DNA from 2 places in the Mycolicibacterium sp. SMGY-1XX genome. Region 2 is predicted to be linked to the other one. Evidence: riboswitches for the same ligand, from Rfam matches in the RefSeq annotation. Region 2 holds a riboswitch; the other holds the start of a gene.

Region 1 (7,886 bases), 2.0 Mb from region 2:
GTCATCCCAGCCGCCTCGGTAGGAGTAGCTCAGCGCGCGCCGCGGTTCCGTGGGGTCCTGACGGGTCAGCGACGCGTAGTCCTCGAAGATCGTGATGTCGTAGCCGGTGGTGTCGCCGAACTTCGAGCGCATCTGCTCGAACAGCCCGGTCAGCCCGCCCAGGGAGAACAACTGCCGCGGCGGGGTCAGCACCTTGGCGGGAATGCCGTCGGATTTGGCGCCCGGATCGGTCTCGAAACTCAACGGCGAGCTGGTGTTGCCGTACAACCCCCAGCCGATCCCGATGCCCAGTACCACCAGCACCGCCGCCACCGCGGCCCGCAGACCCCAGCCGGCGCCTGGAGTCTGCAGGGGAGACGGCTTCTTCAGGTCGGGCAGTTTGACGGGTGCGTTCTCGATCTGCAGATCGGCCACCAGCGCCTGTAGATCACCGAGGGTCGCGGCGGCAGTGGCCGCCGCCACCCGCTGGCGGTGTTCCTCCATCGACAACTGGCCGTCGGCCAGCGCACTGTCCAGAACCGCGCAGGTGTCGTTCCTGTTGCTGTCCTTGGCCCGTGTACCTGCTGTTTGACGCGTCGCCACGCGATGATCGTAAGAGTTCGTCCCCCCGGATGCTTACAACTGCGGTGATGAGCGTCATGGCATGCGGCAGCGCTGGGCGGATGCACGGTTTCGTGCACAGGGCAGGCCCGTCGCGGCTCTGTGCTCAGAAGGCCGACGTACTCTTGTGATCGTGCGATTGCAGCGACAGGTGGTGGACTACGCGCTTCGGCGGCGTTCCCTGCTGGCCGAGGTGTACTCCGGCCGCACGGGCGTCTCCGAGGTCTGCGACGCCAACCCCTACCTGTTGCGCGCCGCGAAGTTCCACGGAAAACCCAGTTCCGTCATGTGCCCGATCTGCCGGAAGGAACAGCTGACGCTGGTGTCCTGGGTGTTCGGTGACCATCTGGGCCCGGTGTCGGGATCGGCTCGTACCGCCGAGGAACTGGTACTACTGGCGACCAAGCACGAAGAGTTCTCGGTACATGTGGTGGAGGTATGCCGAACCTGCAGTTGGAATCATCTGGTCAAGTCCTACGTGCTGGGCGCGCCGAAGTCTCCGAAGGCGCCCCGCACTCGAACTGCGCGCAAGGGCGCGCGGACGGCCAGTGAGTAACCCGGGGCGGCACGACCGGTCGGCTTCTGATGATCAGCGCGGGTCAGCGGCCAACGGTGCGCACGCCAGACGACCCGAGCCCGAAACCAGCCGCCTCCCGGCGCAGCCGGAGCCACACCGCAGAAGTGCCGTGCGGCCCGACCAGCGGCCCACCTCGGTCATCCCGCCGGTGCGCGAAGTACCCGATCCCCGCCTGCGCGACCCGATCGACGTGGTCAAGGCCGCCCTCGACGGGACGCCGCCGCCGAAGCTGCCGCCCGGCGGGCCGCATCCGCCCGGCGGCGGTGGCGGCGGGCCGAAGAAGCCCTCGCAGATCAACTGGAAGTGGGTTCGGCGCGGCCTGGCCGCCGCCGCCGCGGTCCTGATCCTGCTACCGCTCATCACGTTCGGGATGGCGTATTTCATCGTCGAGGTGCCCAAGCCCGGCGACATCCGCACCAACCAGGTCTCGACCATCCTGGCCAGCGACGGCTCGGAGATCGCGCGGATCGTTCCGCCGGAAGGCAACCGGGTCGACGTCAACATCGACCAGATCCCGGTGTCGGTGCGGGATGCGGTGATGGCCGCCGAGGACCGTGACTTCTACTCCAATCCCGGCTTCTCCTTCACCGGCTTCCTGCGCGCCACGAAGAACAACCTGTTCGGCGGCGATCTGCAGGGCGGGTCGACGATCACGCAGCAGTACGTGAAGAACGCGCTGGTCGGCGACGCCCGCTCCGGTGTGGGCGGGGTGATCCGCAAGGCCAAGGAGCTGGTCATCTCGACGAAGATGTCCAGCGAATGGTCCAAAGACCAGGTGATGCAGTCGTACCTGAACATCATCTACTTCGGCCGCGGCGCCTACGGTGTCTCGGCGGCCGCCCAGGCTTACTTCAACAAACCCGTCGAGCAGCTCACCGTGGCCGAGGGTGCGCTGCTGGCGGCGCTGATCCAGCGGCCGTCGGGACTGGACCCTGCCGTCGACCTGGAAGGCGCCACCACCCGCTGGAACTGGGTGCTCGACGGCATGGTCGAAATCGGCGCACTGTCCGCCGAGGACCGCGCCGCACAGGTGTTCCCCCCGACCATCCCGCCGGAGCAGGCCGGTTCGGCCAACCAGACCACGGGCCCCAACGGTTTGATCGAGCGGCAGGTCATCCGCGAGCTGCTGGACCTGTTCGACATCGACGAGCAGCAACTCAACACCGAGGGCCTGCAGATCACCACCACCATCGACCCCAAGGCGCAGGCGGCCGCGGAGGAGGCGGTGACCGAGACCCTCGAGGGTCAGGACCCGGACATGCGGTCGGCCGTGGTGTCGGTCGATCCGAAGACCGGCGCGGTCAAGGCCTACTACGGCGGCTCGGATGCCAACGGTTTCGACTTCGCGCAGGCCGGGCTGCCCACCGGCTCGTCGTTCAAGGTGTTCGCACTCGTCGCGGCCCTGGAGCAGGGCAAGGGGCTGGGCTATCAGGTGGACTCGTCACCACTGACCGTCAACGGCATCGAGATCGGCAATGTCGAAGGCAACAGCTGCGGCACCTGCAACATCGCCGAGGCGTTGAAGCGGTCGCTCAACACCAGCTACTACCGCCTGATGCTCGAGCTGGAGAACGGCCCGTCCGACGTCGCCGACGCCGCGCACCGGGCCGGTATCGCCGAGAGCTTCCCCGGTGTCGAGCACACCTTGAGCGAGGACGGCCAGGGCGGGCCGCCGAACAACGGCGTGGTGCTGGGGCAGTACCAGTCCCGGGTCATCGACATGGCCTCGGCGTACGCGACGCTGGCTGACTCCGGCGTCTACCACCGGCCGCACTTCGTGCAGAAGGTGGTCAACGCGCAGGGCCAGGTCCTATTTGACGCCAGCACCCAGGACACCGAGGGTGAGCAGCGCATCGACAAGGCCGTCGCCGACAACGTCACCGCCGCCATGCAACCCATCGCCGGCTATTCCAACGGCCACAACCTGGCCGGCGGCCGCCCGTCGGCCGCGAAGACGGGCACCAATCAGCTCGGCGACACCGGCGCCAACCGCGACGCCTGGATGGTCGGGTTCACCCCGTCCTTGTCGACCGCCGTCTGGGTGGGCACCGTCGACGGCACCAAGCCGCTGGAGAACCAGTGGGGCTCGCCGGTGTACGGCTCGGGCCTGCCGTCGGACATCTGGAAGGCAACGATGGACGGCGCCCTCGAGGGCACCGACGACGAGGAATTCCCGAAGCCGACCGAGATCGGCGGGTACGCCGGGGTGCCTGCCGCTCCGCCACCGCGGCCGACGCAGACCGCGCCGCCGACACCGCAGCCGGGCACGGTGATCCAGCCCAGTATCGAGATCGCGCCGGGTATCACCATCCCGCTGGGTCCGCCGACGACGGTGCCGGCTCCGGTTCCGGGTGGCGCTCCGCCCGTACCGGCCGCGCCGGGCGCTCCGGTGCCCCCGCCGGTCGACCCCAACGCACCGATCGTGCCCCCGCCGCCCCCGTGACGGAATCGGGGGGAGTGTCACCGCAGCGGTTGGCCACCGATACCCGCAGTGCCGACGATCGGGACCTGCCCAGCCGCAACGATGTGATGGTGTCGGCCATGTCCGACGTGGTCGGGGGACCGGTCGGACGGCATGCACTCATCGGCAGGCAGCGGTTGTTCACCCCGCTGCGGGTCATCTTCGTCATCGCCCTGGTGTTCCTCGCGCTGGGGTGGACCACCAAATCGCCGTGTCTGCAGACCGTGGGCACCGGCACCGCCGATCAACGCGTGGCCAACTGGGAGAACCAGCGGGCCTACTACTCGCTCTGTTATTCCGACACCGTGCCGCTCTACACCGCGGAGTTGTTGAGCCAGGGCAAGTTCCCGTACAAATCGAGCTGGCTGGAGACCGACGAGAACGGTCAGCCCCGCACCCAGTACGACGGCACCCAGGCCATCCGTTACATGGAGTATCCGGTGCTCACCGGCGTCTACCAGTACGTGTCGATGGCGCTGGCCAAGACCTATTCGGCGCTGACGCGGGCCGTCACCTGGCCGGTGCTCTCCGGTGTCGCCGAGGTGGTGATGTTCTTCAACATCGCCGCGTTCGGCCTGGCGCTGGCCTGGTTGGCGACGGTGTGGGCCACCGCGATGCTGGCCGGACGCCGCATCTGGGACGCCGCCCTGGTGGCCGGCTCGCCTCTGCTGATCTTCCAGATCTTCACCAATTTCGACGCGCTGGCAACGGCTTTCGCCATGGGTGGGCTGCTGGCGTGGGCGCGCCGAAGACCGGTGCTGGCCGGTGTGCTGATCGGCCTCGGGGTGGCGGCCAAGCTGTATCCGGCGCTGTTGCTCCTGCCGATCGTGCTGCTGGCGGTGCGGTCGGGCCGTCTCGTCGAGGCCGGTAAGACGGTGGCGGCGGCGCTGGCCGCCTGGCTGGTGGTCAACCTGCCGATCATGGTGCTGTTCCCGCAGGGGTGGGCGGAGTTCTTCCGGCTCAACAGCCGCCGCGGTGAGGACATGGACTCGCTGTACAACGTGTTCGGCAGCTTCACCGGCTGGCGGGGTTTCGACACCGAGCTCGGCTTCTGGGAGCCGCCGGCGATTCTCAACAGTGTGGTTGCGCTGTTGTTCGTGTTGTGTTGTGCCGCAATCGCCTACATCGCGCTCACCGCACCCACGCGGCCCCGGCTGGCGCAGTTGGCGTTTCTGGTGGTGGCGGCGTTCCTGCTGACCAACAAGGTGTGGAGCCCGCAGTTCTCGCTGTGGCTGGTTCCGTTGGCGGTGCTCGCGCTCCCGCACCGCAGGATCCTGCTGGCCTGGATGACCATCGACGCCCTGGTGTGGGTGCCGCGCATGCTGTTCCTGTTCGGCGAGCAGAACAAGGGTCTGCCCGAGCAGGCGCTGACCACCACCGTCCTGCTGCGAGACATCGCCGTCATCGGGCTCTGTGTCCTGGTGATCCGGCAGATCTACCGCCCCGCCGACGACCTGGTGCGCTGGCGTGGCCGTATCGACGATCCGTCGGGCGGGGTCTTCGACCGGGCTCCGGACAACCCACCCTCGTGGTTGCCGGACTTCCTCTCAGCTAAAGTCGGTAGCGCCGGTCAACCGATCGGCTCCGATGGACAAGCAGGAAGCCGGTGTGAATCCGGCGCGGTCCCGCCACGGTGACCGGGTAGCGAACCCGGAAGTCCGATACTGCCTCCACCGGATGAGCCTGCCCTGGGACGAGGACATCCCGGATGGAGTCACGCATGACCGTTCGCACACTCTGTGCCATCCTCACCGTTGTAGCGCTTCTCGCCGGCTGCAGTTCGGCAGCTTCGGACACCAAAGCCGAAGCGGCAGAGGGCTTCCCGCTCACCATCGACAACTGCGATGAGGCCGTCACCGTCGACGCGCCGCCGGCCCGGGCGGTCGGCTATTTCCAGCAGTCCACCGAGATCATGCTGGCGCTCGGATTACAGGACTCTGTGGTGGGCAATGTCTACCCGGACAATCCGCCGCTGCCGCAGTACCAGCAGGCCTACGACGACATCCCGTTGATCTCGGACAAGGACGCTTCCTTCGAACAATTGCTGGCGGCGGGCCCGGATTTCGTCTACGGCGGCTACCGCAGCGCGTTCGCCGAGTCGGAGGGCCGCGCCCGCGCTGCGTTCGCCGATGCCGGGATCACCACGTATCTCAGCCCGGAGGCCTGCGCGACGGGCCCGGTCCGGATGGATGACGTCTACGCCGAGATCGAGCGGGTCGCCACGATCTTCGGTGTGCCGGAACGCGCGGAGAGCCTGACGACCGAGATGAAACGCAGCGTCGACGACGCGCGCGCCGGCATCGAGGGCGTGCCACCGCTGAAGGTGTTCGTCTACGACAGTGGCGAGGACTCGGCATTCACCGCCGGCGGCAAGGGAATCGGAACCCAGCTCATCGAATTGGCCGGGGGAACCAACATTTTCGCCGATCTCGACGAGGTGTTCGGCGACGTCTCGTGGGAACAGGTCATCGAACGCAACCCCGATGTCATCGTCATCTATGACTACTTCGGCGCGCCGGGGGTGGAGAACAAGAAGGAGTTCCTGCGGTCGCGGCCGGAGCTGGCCGACGTACCGGCGATCAAGAACAACAGGTTCGCCGACCTGACCCTGCAGGACACGGTGATGGGGGTTCGGGCGCCGTACGCGGTGGGCAAGCTGGCAGCGCAGTTGCATCCGGACCGCTTCCAATGACGTTGGCGGCTGCGCTCACCCGCGCCGCCCGGTTCGGCGGGTACTTCGAAGTCGGACTGGACGGGGCCGTTCCGGAGTTCGACCTCGACAGGACGCTGACGGCGGTGGCCGCCCGGCTCGGTACCGCCGAGTCACGGGTGGCGGTGTCCTCTCTGCAATACGAGTTCGCCGAACGACTGTGGGCGGTGTCGCTGGGGGCGTGGGCTTTCGGCCGCATCGTGCCGGACCTGACCGGGCTGCGGTACGGCGCCGGCGCAGACGGCAGGCTGGTCCTGGGTTTCGCGGACCTGCGCGGCACCGATTGTCTGGGTGCGACCACGGAACAGGTGGCAGAATTGTTGGCGCACAACGTCATCAGCCAGCTCGAAGTCTTCCACGAGACCGTGCGGACCGCCACCAAGATGGCCGATGGTCTGCTGTGGGGCAACGCCGCCACGGCATTGGTGCTCTCGGCGCGGTCAGCCAGCCGGGGCCGGTCCTGCTATGCCGTCGCGTCGGCGTTGTTGGCGCAGCCGCCCCTGCTCGGCCGGGTCATCGGACCGATCACCACCCCCAAGCGGCGGAGCTGTTGCCTGTTCTACCGCACGGCCGCCGGACGCAAGTGTGGGGACTGTCCGCTGTGAACCCGCGGGCTTCCTACCCCATGGTCATGCTGGGCCTGGCCGCCCTTCTGGTCGCCAGCATGGTGCTGGGTCTGGCGATCGGCTCCATCAACGTCCCGCCGGCCGATGTCGCCAAAGCGATTCTGCAACAACCTGTTCCCACGCATCACGCGACCATCGTGCTGCAGGTGCGGGGGCCGCGGGTGCTGCTGGGCGCGGTGGTGGGCGCCGGCCTGGGTGTGGTCGGGATGACCTTGCAGGCGCTGGTACGCAACCCGCTGGCCGATCCGTTCCTGCTCGGGGTCTCCTCCGGTGCTTCGGTGGGCGCGGTGGCGGTCATCCTGACCGGGGTGACGGTGTTCGGGTTCGCCTCGACGTCCGTCGCCGCCTTCCTGGGTGCTCTTGCGGCACTGGGGTTGGTGTACCTGCTGTCCCGCGCCGGTGGCCAGATCACCACCACCCGCCTGGTCCTCGCCGGTGTCGCGGTCGCCTACGTGCTGTCGGCGGTGACCAGCTTGATGCTGATCATGTCGAGCAGCGGCGACCAGGCCCGCCAGGTGTTGACCTGGCTGCTGGGCGGTTTGGGTGGGGCGAACTGGGATTCCCTGTGGCTGCCGCTGTCGGTGGTGTTGATCGGGCTGGCGGTGCTGCTGGCGCAGTCCCGCATCCTCAACGTCCTGCTGGCCGGTGATGAGGCAGCGATGACAATGGGGGTGGACGCCAACCGGTTTCGCGCGCAGGTGTTCGTGGTGACCTCACTGGTCACCGGTGTGCTGGTGGCCGTCAGCGGGCCCATCGGGTTCGTCGGGCTGATCCTGCCCCACGCGGTGCGACTGCTCGTGGGCAGCGACCACCGGCGGGCGCTGCCGGCCACCGCGCTGGCGGGCGCCTCCTTCCTGGTGATCGCCGATATGGCGGCCCGGACGTTGGCGTCACCGCAGGAGATCCCGGTGG
Region 2 (7,886 bases):
TGGATCGCGACGGGCGCGGTGACGTGATCCGCCGCAAGGCCGGGCTGCCGCCGGCGACCTACTTCTCCGGCGGCAAGGTGCAGTGGATCCTCGAGAACGTCGACGGTGTGCGTGAGGCCGCCGAACGCGGGGACGCGATCTTCGGCACCAGCGACAGCTGGGTGGTGTGGAACCTGACCGGCGGCATCCGCGGCGGGGTGCACGTCACCGATGTCACCAACGCCAGCCGCACCATGCTGATGAACCTGGAGACGCTGGACTGGGACGAGGAACTGTTGTCGTTCTTCGGGATTCCGCGTCAGATGCTGCCCCGCATCGTGCCGTCGTCGTCCCCGCAACCGTATGGCCACACCCTGGAAACCGGCCCGGTGGGCGGCGAGGTGGCCGTCACCGGGATTCTCGGGGATCAGCAGGCGGCCATGGTGGGCCAGGTCTGCCTGGCACCCGGCGAGGCCAAGAACACCTATGGCACCGGTAATTTCCTGCTGCTGAACACCGGCGAGAAGATCGTCCGCTCCGAGAACGGGCTGCTGACCACCGTGTGTTATCAGTTCGGTGATGCGAAACCTGTTTATGCACTGGAGGGTTCGATCGCCGTCACGGGCTCGGCGGTGCAGTGGTTGCGCGACCAGCTCGGCATCATCAGCGGCGCCGCGCAGAGTGAGGCACTGGCGCGTCAGGTCGACGACAACGGCGGGGTGTACTTTGTGCCCGCCTTCTCCGGATTGTTTGCGCCGTACTGGCGTTCGGACGCCCGCGGGGCCATTGTGGGACTGTCTCGGTTCAACACCAACGCACACGTCGCCCGGGCCACGCTGGAGGCCATCTGCTACCAGAGCCGTGACGTGGTGGACGCCATGGAAGCCGATTCCGGTGTGCACCTCGAGGTCTTGAAGGTCGACGGCGGCATCACCGCCAACGATCTGTGCATGCAGATCCAGTCCGATGTCCTGGGCGTTGATGTGGTGAAACCCGTTGTCGCGGAGACCACTGCGTTGGGGGCGGCCTACGCCGCGGGCCTGGCCACCGGTTTCTGGGCGAACCCCGACGATCTGCGGGCCAACTGGCAGGAGGGCAAGCGCTGGTCCCCGACGTGGAGTGAGGAGCAGCGGTCCGCCGGCTACGCCGGCTGGCAGAAAGCCGTCCAGCGCACGCTGGATTGGGTCGACGTCGAGTGATTTGGGCGCGTTCGTAACCGCTGAGCGGTTACGAACGCGCCGAAATCGCAGGTTTGACGAGTGCCCACTGGGTGACGGCGCGCGCCGGCGTCCACCCGGTGAACGTCCCCACCGGAGCGGCGCGTTCTATGTGGATGCGGGTCAGTTCACCGCCGTGCTCGCGGTAGGCCTCACCGAGCAACACCTCGGTCTCTACGGTGACGCCGTGCACCACCAGCCGGCCTCCTGGCCGCAGCCGCGCCAGGCATTCGGTCAGCACTCCGGCCCGGGTGGCGCCGCCGCCGATGAAAACCGCGTCCGGGGCCGGCAGCTCCGCCAACGCCGCAGGTGCGCGGCCGTTGACCACCCGCAGTGCGGGCACACCGAGCGCCTTGGCATTGCGGGTGATCCGCTCGGCCCGGGCCGGGTCCGCTTCCACCGCCACGGTCGCACACGTCGGGTGGGCGCGCATCCATTCGATGCCCACCGACCCCGCTCCCGCGCCGACATCCCAGAGCACCTGACCGGGCACCGGCATCAGCCGGGCCAGTGCGGCCGCCCGCAGATCACGTTTGGTGAGTTGCCCGTCGTTCTCGAAAGCATCGTCGGGAAGCCCTGGCGCCCAACCGGTCTGGAGAGGACCGGACAGTTCCAGTGCGACGATGTTGAGACGCGACACCGCGCCGGAGAAACCCTCGACCGTGGTGTCCACCCGGGTCTCGGCGTTGCTGCCCAAGTCACCCAGCACCACCATCCGGCTCGCGCCGTAGCCCAGCGTGGCCAGCAACGCCGCCAGCTGGCCCGGGGTGTCCTGGTCCGAGGACAGCACCACCAGGCGACGGCCCGGCGCCACCTCACGCAGCACGGCGTGCACATCGCGGCCCACCACGCTGACCACCGCTGTGGACTCCGCCGACCAGCCGAGACGGGCCCGGGCCAGCGCGGGCGAGGACACATGGGGCACCACGGTCACCTGGTCGGCGCCGAGCACGTCCACCAGCGTGGTGCCGATCCCGCTGACCATGGGGTCACCGGAGGCCAGCGCCACGACGCGGCGCCCGGCCAGGGTGTTCAGCAGCGCGGGCAGCGCGGCTCGCAACGGGCTCGGCCACGTCAGACGCTGCTGACCGGCGTCCTCGGGAAGCAGGCCCAGTTGCCGCGGTGCGCCGATGACGGTCTCGGCGTCGGTGATCAGCGACCTGGCGTTATCCCCGAGCCCGGCCCAGCCGTCGGCCCCGATACCCACCACAGTGAGACGCACGTCAGCGACCGGCACGGCGGCGATGCTAGCGTGACAGGTGCGAGGTGCCCCAGGTGCCCCCGCGTCGGAAACGGAGCGGACGGTGGCTGGGGAGAATCTGGGAAGCACGGTGAGAATCCGGCACAGGCCCGCTGCGGTGATCCGAACCCGCCCTGGCTAGGGACGAGATTCGGTCAGTCCGAAGACCGGCCTCGCACACCGTCATTCTCGGTTCGCGATCATGAGCGGAGCTCCTCATGCTGCAGCTGTATCCCTTCTCCGCCGTTCTCGGCGCCGACCCGGACGCACCCGGCGGCCTCGACGACATGGCGCTGGCGCTGTTGCTGACCACCGTGTCACCCGGCATCGGCGGCGTGCTGGTGCGCGGCCAGAAGGGCACCGCGAAGTCGACGCTGGTGCGCGCACTCACCGAGGTGCTGCCCCCGATCGAGGTGTACGCCGGCGACCGGTTCTCCTCCGACCCGGGCGACGAGCACGCGATGTCCCCCGACGGGCCCTTCGACGCCGAGCGGATGATCGAGACCCGGCCCGTGCGCCTCGTCGAACTGCCGGTGGGTGCCACTGAGGACCGGGTGGCCGGATCGATTCATCTCGAGCGCGCGCTCAGCGACGGCACCATCAACTTCGAGCCGGGGCTGCTGGCCCACGCGCACCGCGGCATCCTCTACGTCGACGAGGTGAACCTGCTGCATGACCACCTGGTCGATCTGCTCCTCGACGCCGCCGCCATGGGCCGGCTGACCGTGGAGCGTGACGGTGTATCCGTCACGCATGCAGCCAGATTCGTGCTCGTGGGCACCATGAACCCCGAAGAGGGCGAACTGCGTCCGCAGCTGCTGGACCGCTTCGGTCTGACCGTGGAGGTCGCGGCCCCCCGAGATCCCGCCCTGCGGGCCGACGTGGTGCGACGCCGACTCGCCTTCGACGCCGACCCCCAGGAGTTCCGGGCCCGCTACGCCGACGCCCAGCACCGGTTGCAGCTGCGCATCCAGCGCGCTCAAGACCTGGTGGGCCAGGTGCAGCTGTCCGACGAGATGCTGTTGAAGGTCACCGAAGTGTGCGCGGCTTTCGAGGTCGACGGACTGCGCGCCGATATCGTCACCGCGCGCACCGCCGCCGCCCACGCGGCGTGGCAGGGCCGCGAACACATCACCGTCGAGGACATCCGGGTGGCCGCGCGCCTGGCCCTGCCGCACCGGCGCCGGCGCAACCCGTTCGACGCGCCCGGGCTGGACGAGCAGGCCCTCGACGACGTTCTGCCACCGGAGGCTCCCGACACCGAGCCCGATCCTGACCCGGATGGCCCCGATGACGACGGGGGCGGCGAGAGCGCACCCGAGGACATCTCCCCGCCCGGGGACGGCGACGGCACGCAGAAGTCGCCGGGCCAGGGGACCCCCGCACCGGTGGGTGCGGGTGAGCCCTACCGCGCCAAACTGTTCACCGTCAACGGAGTCGGCGAAGGACAGTCCGGCCGCCGCAGCCGCGCCCGCACCGCCGCGGGGCGCCGGGTGGGTGCCACCCGGGTCGACGGAGACGGCCACGGCATCCACCTGGTGGAGACCGTCCGCGCTGCCGCACCGCACCAGATCACGCGGGGTCGCACCGCGGGCAGGCTCCGGCTGCACAGCCAGGATCTGCGCCGCGCGGTGCGGGAGGGCCGCGAATCCAACCTCGTGCTGTTCGTGGTGGACATGTCGGGGTCCATGGCGGCCCGCGAACGGATGCGCCACGTCAAAACCGCCATCTTGTCGCTACTGCTGGATGCCTACCGGCGCCGCGACCGGGTGGGCCTGGTGACCTTCCGCGACACCGGCGCCGAGTTGACCCTGCCCGTCACCGGGTCCGTGGACATCGCGGCGCGGCGCCTGGAGGACCTGCCCGCCGGCGGGCGCACACCGCTGGCCGAAGGGCTGCTGGAAGCCGCCGATGTAGTGCGCCGTGAACGGCTGCGTGATCCCAGCCGGCGACCGCTGCTGGTGGTGGTCACCGATGGCCGCGCCACCGCCGGACCCGACGCGGTGGGCCGGTCCCGCCAGGCCGCCGACATCCTGGCCGCCCGAGGTGTCAGCTCCATCGTCGTCGACTGCGAAACCGGCCGTATGCGTATGGGTTTGGCGCGCACCCTGGCCGAACACCTGGGTGCGGAGTACACCGCGTTGACAGCGCTCAATGCCCAGGCGCTGACCGAGATCGTGCACGGCGCAACGCGAGAAGGGGCGGCCTGATGCCTCAGGGACAACCGTTGACGGTGCCCGACGACCGTCTGACCACCCGCCAACGCCGCAACCGGCCACTGCTCATGGTGCACACAGGTGACGGCAAGGGAAAGTCCACTGCCGCATTCGGTTTGGCGCTGCGCGGCTGGAACCAGGGCTTTCGTATCGGAGTCTTCCAGTTCGTGAAATCGGCGAAGTGGCGCATCGGTGAGCAGACCGTGCTGGAACGCCTCGGTGCCCTGCACGACGAGACCGGCGAGGGCGGTCCGGTCGAGTGGCACAAGATGGGCTCGGGCTGGTCCTGGACGCGTAAACCGGGCACCGAGGAGGACCACGCCGTGGCCGCCGCCGAGGGCTGGGCGGAGATCAAGAAGCGGCTGGCCGCCGAAACCCACGAGCTCTACGTCCTCGACGAGTTCACCTACCCGATCAACTGGGGCTGGGTCGACATCGACGACGTCGTCGAGACACTCGCGAACCGCCCCGGCCGCCAGCACGTCATCATCACCGGCCGTCGCGCCGACCCGAAACTGGTCGAGATCGCTGACCTGGTCACCGAGATGGGTAAGGTCAAACACCCGATGGACGCGGGCCAGAAGGGCCAGCGAGGCATCGAGTGGTGACCACAGCGCTGCCCCGCTTCGTGGTGGCGGCACCGGCTTCCGGACACGGAAAGACCACCATCGCCACCGGTCTGATGGCGGCGCTGTCCGCGCGTGGCCTGTCGGTCAGCGGTCACAAGGTCGGCCCCGACTACATCGACCCCGGGTATCACGCCATGGCCACCGGTAGGCCCGGCCGCAACCTCGACCCGTTCATGGTGGGTGAGGAGCGAATCGTGCCGCTGCTGGTGCACGGCGCGGCCGGCGCGGACGTGGCGGTCATCGAGGGTGTGATGGGTCTGTTCGACGGGCGCCTGGGCACCGACGGCGAGTCCTCGAGCGCCCACGTCAGCGCACTGACCGCGTCACCGGTGATCCTCGTCGTCGACATCTCGCACGCTTCGCGCACCCACGCCGCCGTCGTCACCGGGCTGGCGCACTTCGACCCGGCGGTGCGGATCGCCGGCGTCATCTTGAACAAGGCTCGCACCGAGCGGCACGCCGACGAGGTGCGTCAGGCGTTGGCGCACCGCGATATTCCGGTTCTGGGTGTGCTGCCCCGTGATGCGGGTGTCGAGATGCCGTCACGGCACCTCGGTCTGGTCCCGGCCGCCGAACGCGTGGAATCCGCAGCCACCCTGCATCGGCTGCGCGAAGTGATCGAGCAGCACGTCGATCTCGACGCGGTGCTCGACATCGCCCGGCAGGCACCTGCTCTGGAGACCCCGGGGTGGGATCCCGCTGCCGAGGTGACACCGCGCCCCGGCAGCCGGCCGGTGGTCGCGGTCGCCGGCGGCCGGGCGTTCACGTTCCGGTACGCCGAAACCGAGGAACTGCTCACCGCCGCCGGCTGCGAGGTGGTGGAGTTCGACCCGTTGACCGATGCGGCGCTGCCGCCCGGTACGGCGGGCATCTATCTGGGTGGCGGCTTTCCCGAGGTGCACGCCGGGGATCTGGCCGCCAATGCGGCGTTGATCGCCGAGCTCCGGGATGCCATCGCGGCCGGGGTGCCCACCGTCGCCGAGTGCGCGGGACTGACTTATCTGTGCCGCACCCTGGAGGACATCCCGGCGATCGGCGCCGTGGACGCCACCGCGGCGATGACGCCGAAACTGACGCTGGGCTACCGCACCGCGATCTCCGCCGGGGACTCCCTGCTGGGCAGGGCCGGCGAGGAGATCACCGGCCACGAATTCCACCGCACCCGGGTCACGCCTGAGGCCGATCCCGAAACCCAGTGCGCCGCTTGGCTTCTTCCCGCGGGCGCGGAAGGATTCGCCGGCCCGACCCTGCATGCGTCGTATCTGCACATCCATTGGGCCGGCCACCCGCAGCTGGCTCAGCGATTCGCCGACGCCGCCCACGACTATGTGGCGTCCTGCCCGCCGCCGGTGGATCTGCGGCATCACGGTGACGCCGAGCTGGGCTCCGGATTGCTGGACTTCGCCGTCAACGTCTACGCGGGTCCGCGCCCGACCTGGCTGGACGACGCGCTGCACCGTGCCGTCGACCAGTCCGGCGCCTATCCCGATGCCGCGCAGGCTCGTTCGGCGCTGGCCGCCCGGCACGGCCGCGCGGGCGAGGAGGTGCTGCCGACCGCCGGTGCGGCCGAGGCGTTCTTCCTGATCGCCGGCCTGCGAGCGTGGCGACGGCCGGTGGTGGTGCACCCGCAGTTCACCGAACCGCACCTGGCACTGGAGCAAGCCGGTCACACCGTCACCACGGTGTTGTGTTCTGCCGACGACGATTTCGCGTTGCGGCCCGAGATCGTGCCGGACGACGCCGATCTGGTGGTCGTCGGCAACCCCACCAACCCCACCGGTGTGCTGCACCCCGCGCAGACGATACGCCGGCTGCTGCGGCCCGGCCGGGTGGTTGTGGTGGACGAGGCGTTCATGGACGCGGTGCCCGGTGAGCCACAGACCGTGGCGGGTGAGCGGGTGCCGGGATTGCTGGTGACCCGCAGCCTGACCAAACACTGGTCGATCCCCGGGATCAGGGCCGGTTATCTGCTCGGTGACCCTGCGCTGATCGCCGACGCGGCCCGGCACCAGGTGCCGTGGTCGGTGTCGACACCCGCGATCGCCGCCATGCGGGTGTGTGCGGACGACCGTGCGGCGGCGGAAGCTCAGCGCCGGGCAGAAGAGTTGCGGCACTGGCGAACCCACCTCGCTGAAGGTCTGCGGCACCGTGGCGTCCGGGTGATCCCCGGCGCGGCACCCTTTGTGCTGGCCCACGTCGGCGACGGTGTGCACGCCGCGCTGCGGGGTGCCGGTGTGGCGGTACGGCGCACCGACACCTTTCCCGGCCTGGACGGTGGTTGGATTCGCATCGCGGTGCGCGATCACGCCACCACCGACCGACTGCTGGCCGCCCTCGAGCGAATCATCCGCCAGCCCCTTTCCGTTTCCTAGGAGAAGCCATGCACTCCATCGCCCCGCCCCCGGCCGACGTCGCTGCCGCGGCAAGAGCTCGGCTGGCCGGTCTGGCCACCCCACCCGGCGCACTGGGCCGGCTGGGTGAACTCGCGGTGTGGCTGTCGGCCACCCAGGGCGATGTTCCGCCGCGTCAGCTGGACAATGTGCGCCTGGTGATCTTCGCCGGCGATCACGGCGTCGCCGCACACGGGGTGTCGGCCTTCCCGTCA

Evidence for each region. A riboswitch is a leader RNA that binds a small molecule or an ion and turns the genes downstream of it on or off. The one in region 2 is predicted to bind cobalamin.
Region 1: another riboswitch for cobalamin. It lies ahead of NL241_RS34380 (ABC transporter substrate-binding protein); the one in region 2 lies ahead of NL241_RS09595 (VWA domain-containing protein).

What each region holds. Positions count from the first base shown of each region.
Region 1 covers NZ_CP101139.1:7,196,535-7,204,420, reverse strand. Annotated here, with positions in the region: gene NL241_RS34400 (DUF1707 SHOCT-like domain-containing protein) at 1-582, opposite strand, end outside; gene NL241_RS34395 (DUF5318 domain-containing protein) at 734-1,156, shown strand; gene NL241_RS34390 (transglycosylase domain-containing protein) at 1,149-3,620, shown strand; partial or broken gene NL241_RS34385 (glycosyltransferase family 87 protein) at 3,635-5,215, shown strand; cobalamin riboswitch at 5,189-5,324, shown strand; gene NL241_RS34380 (ABC transporter substrate-binding protein) at 5,359-6,330, shown strand; gene NL241_RS34375 ((2Fe-2S)-binding protein) at 6,327-6,953, shown strand; gene NL241_RS34370 (FecCD family ABC transporter permease) at 6,974-7,886, shown strand, end outside.
Region 2 covers NZ_CP101139.1:1,951,491-1,959,376, reverse strand. Annotated here, with positions in the region: gene glpK (glycerol kinase GlpK) at 1-1,178, shown strand, start outside; gene cbiE (precorrin-6y C5,15-methyltransferase (decarboxylating) subunit CbiE) at 1,207-2,433, opposite strand; cobalamin riboswitch at 2,449-2,626, shown strand; gene NL241_RS09595 (VWA domain-containing protein) at 2,655-4,646, shown strand; gene cobO (cob(I)yrinic acid a,c-diamide adenosyltransferase) at 4,646-5,260, shown strand; gene cobBC (bifunctional hydrogenobyrinic acid a,c-diamide synthase/histidinol phosphate aminotransferase CobBC) at 5,257-7,653, shown strand; gene cobT (nicotinate-nucleotide--dimethylbenzimidazole phosphoribosyltransferase) at 7,662-7,886, shown strand, end outside.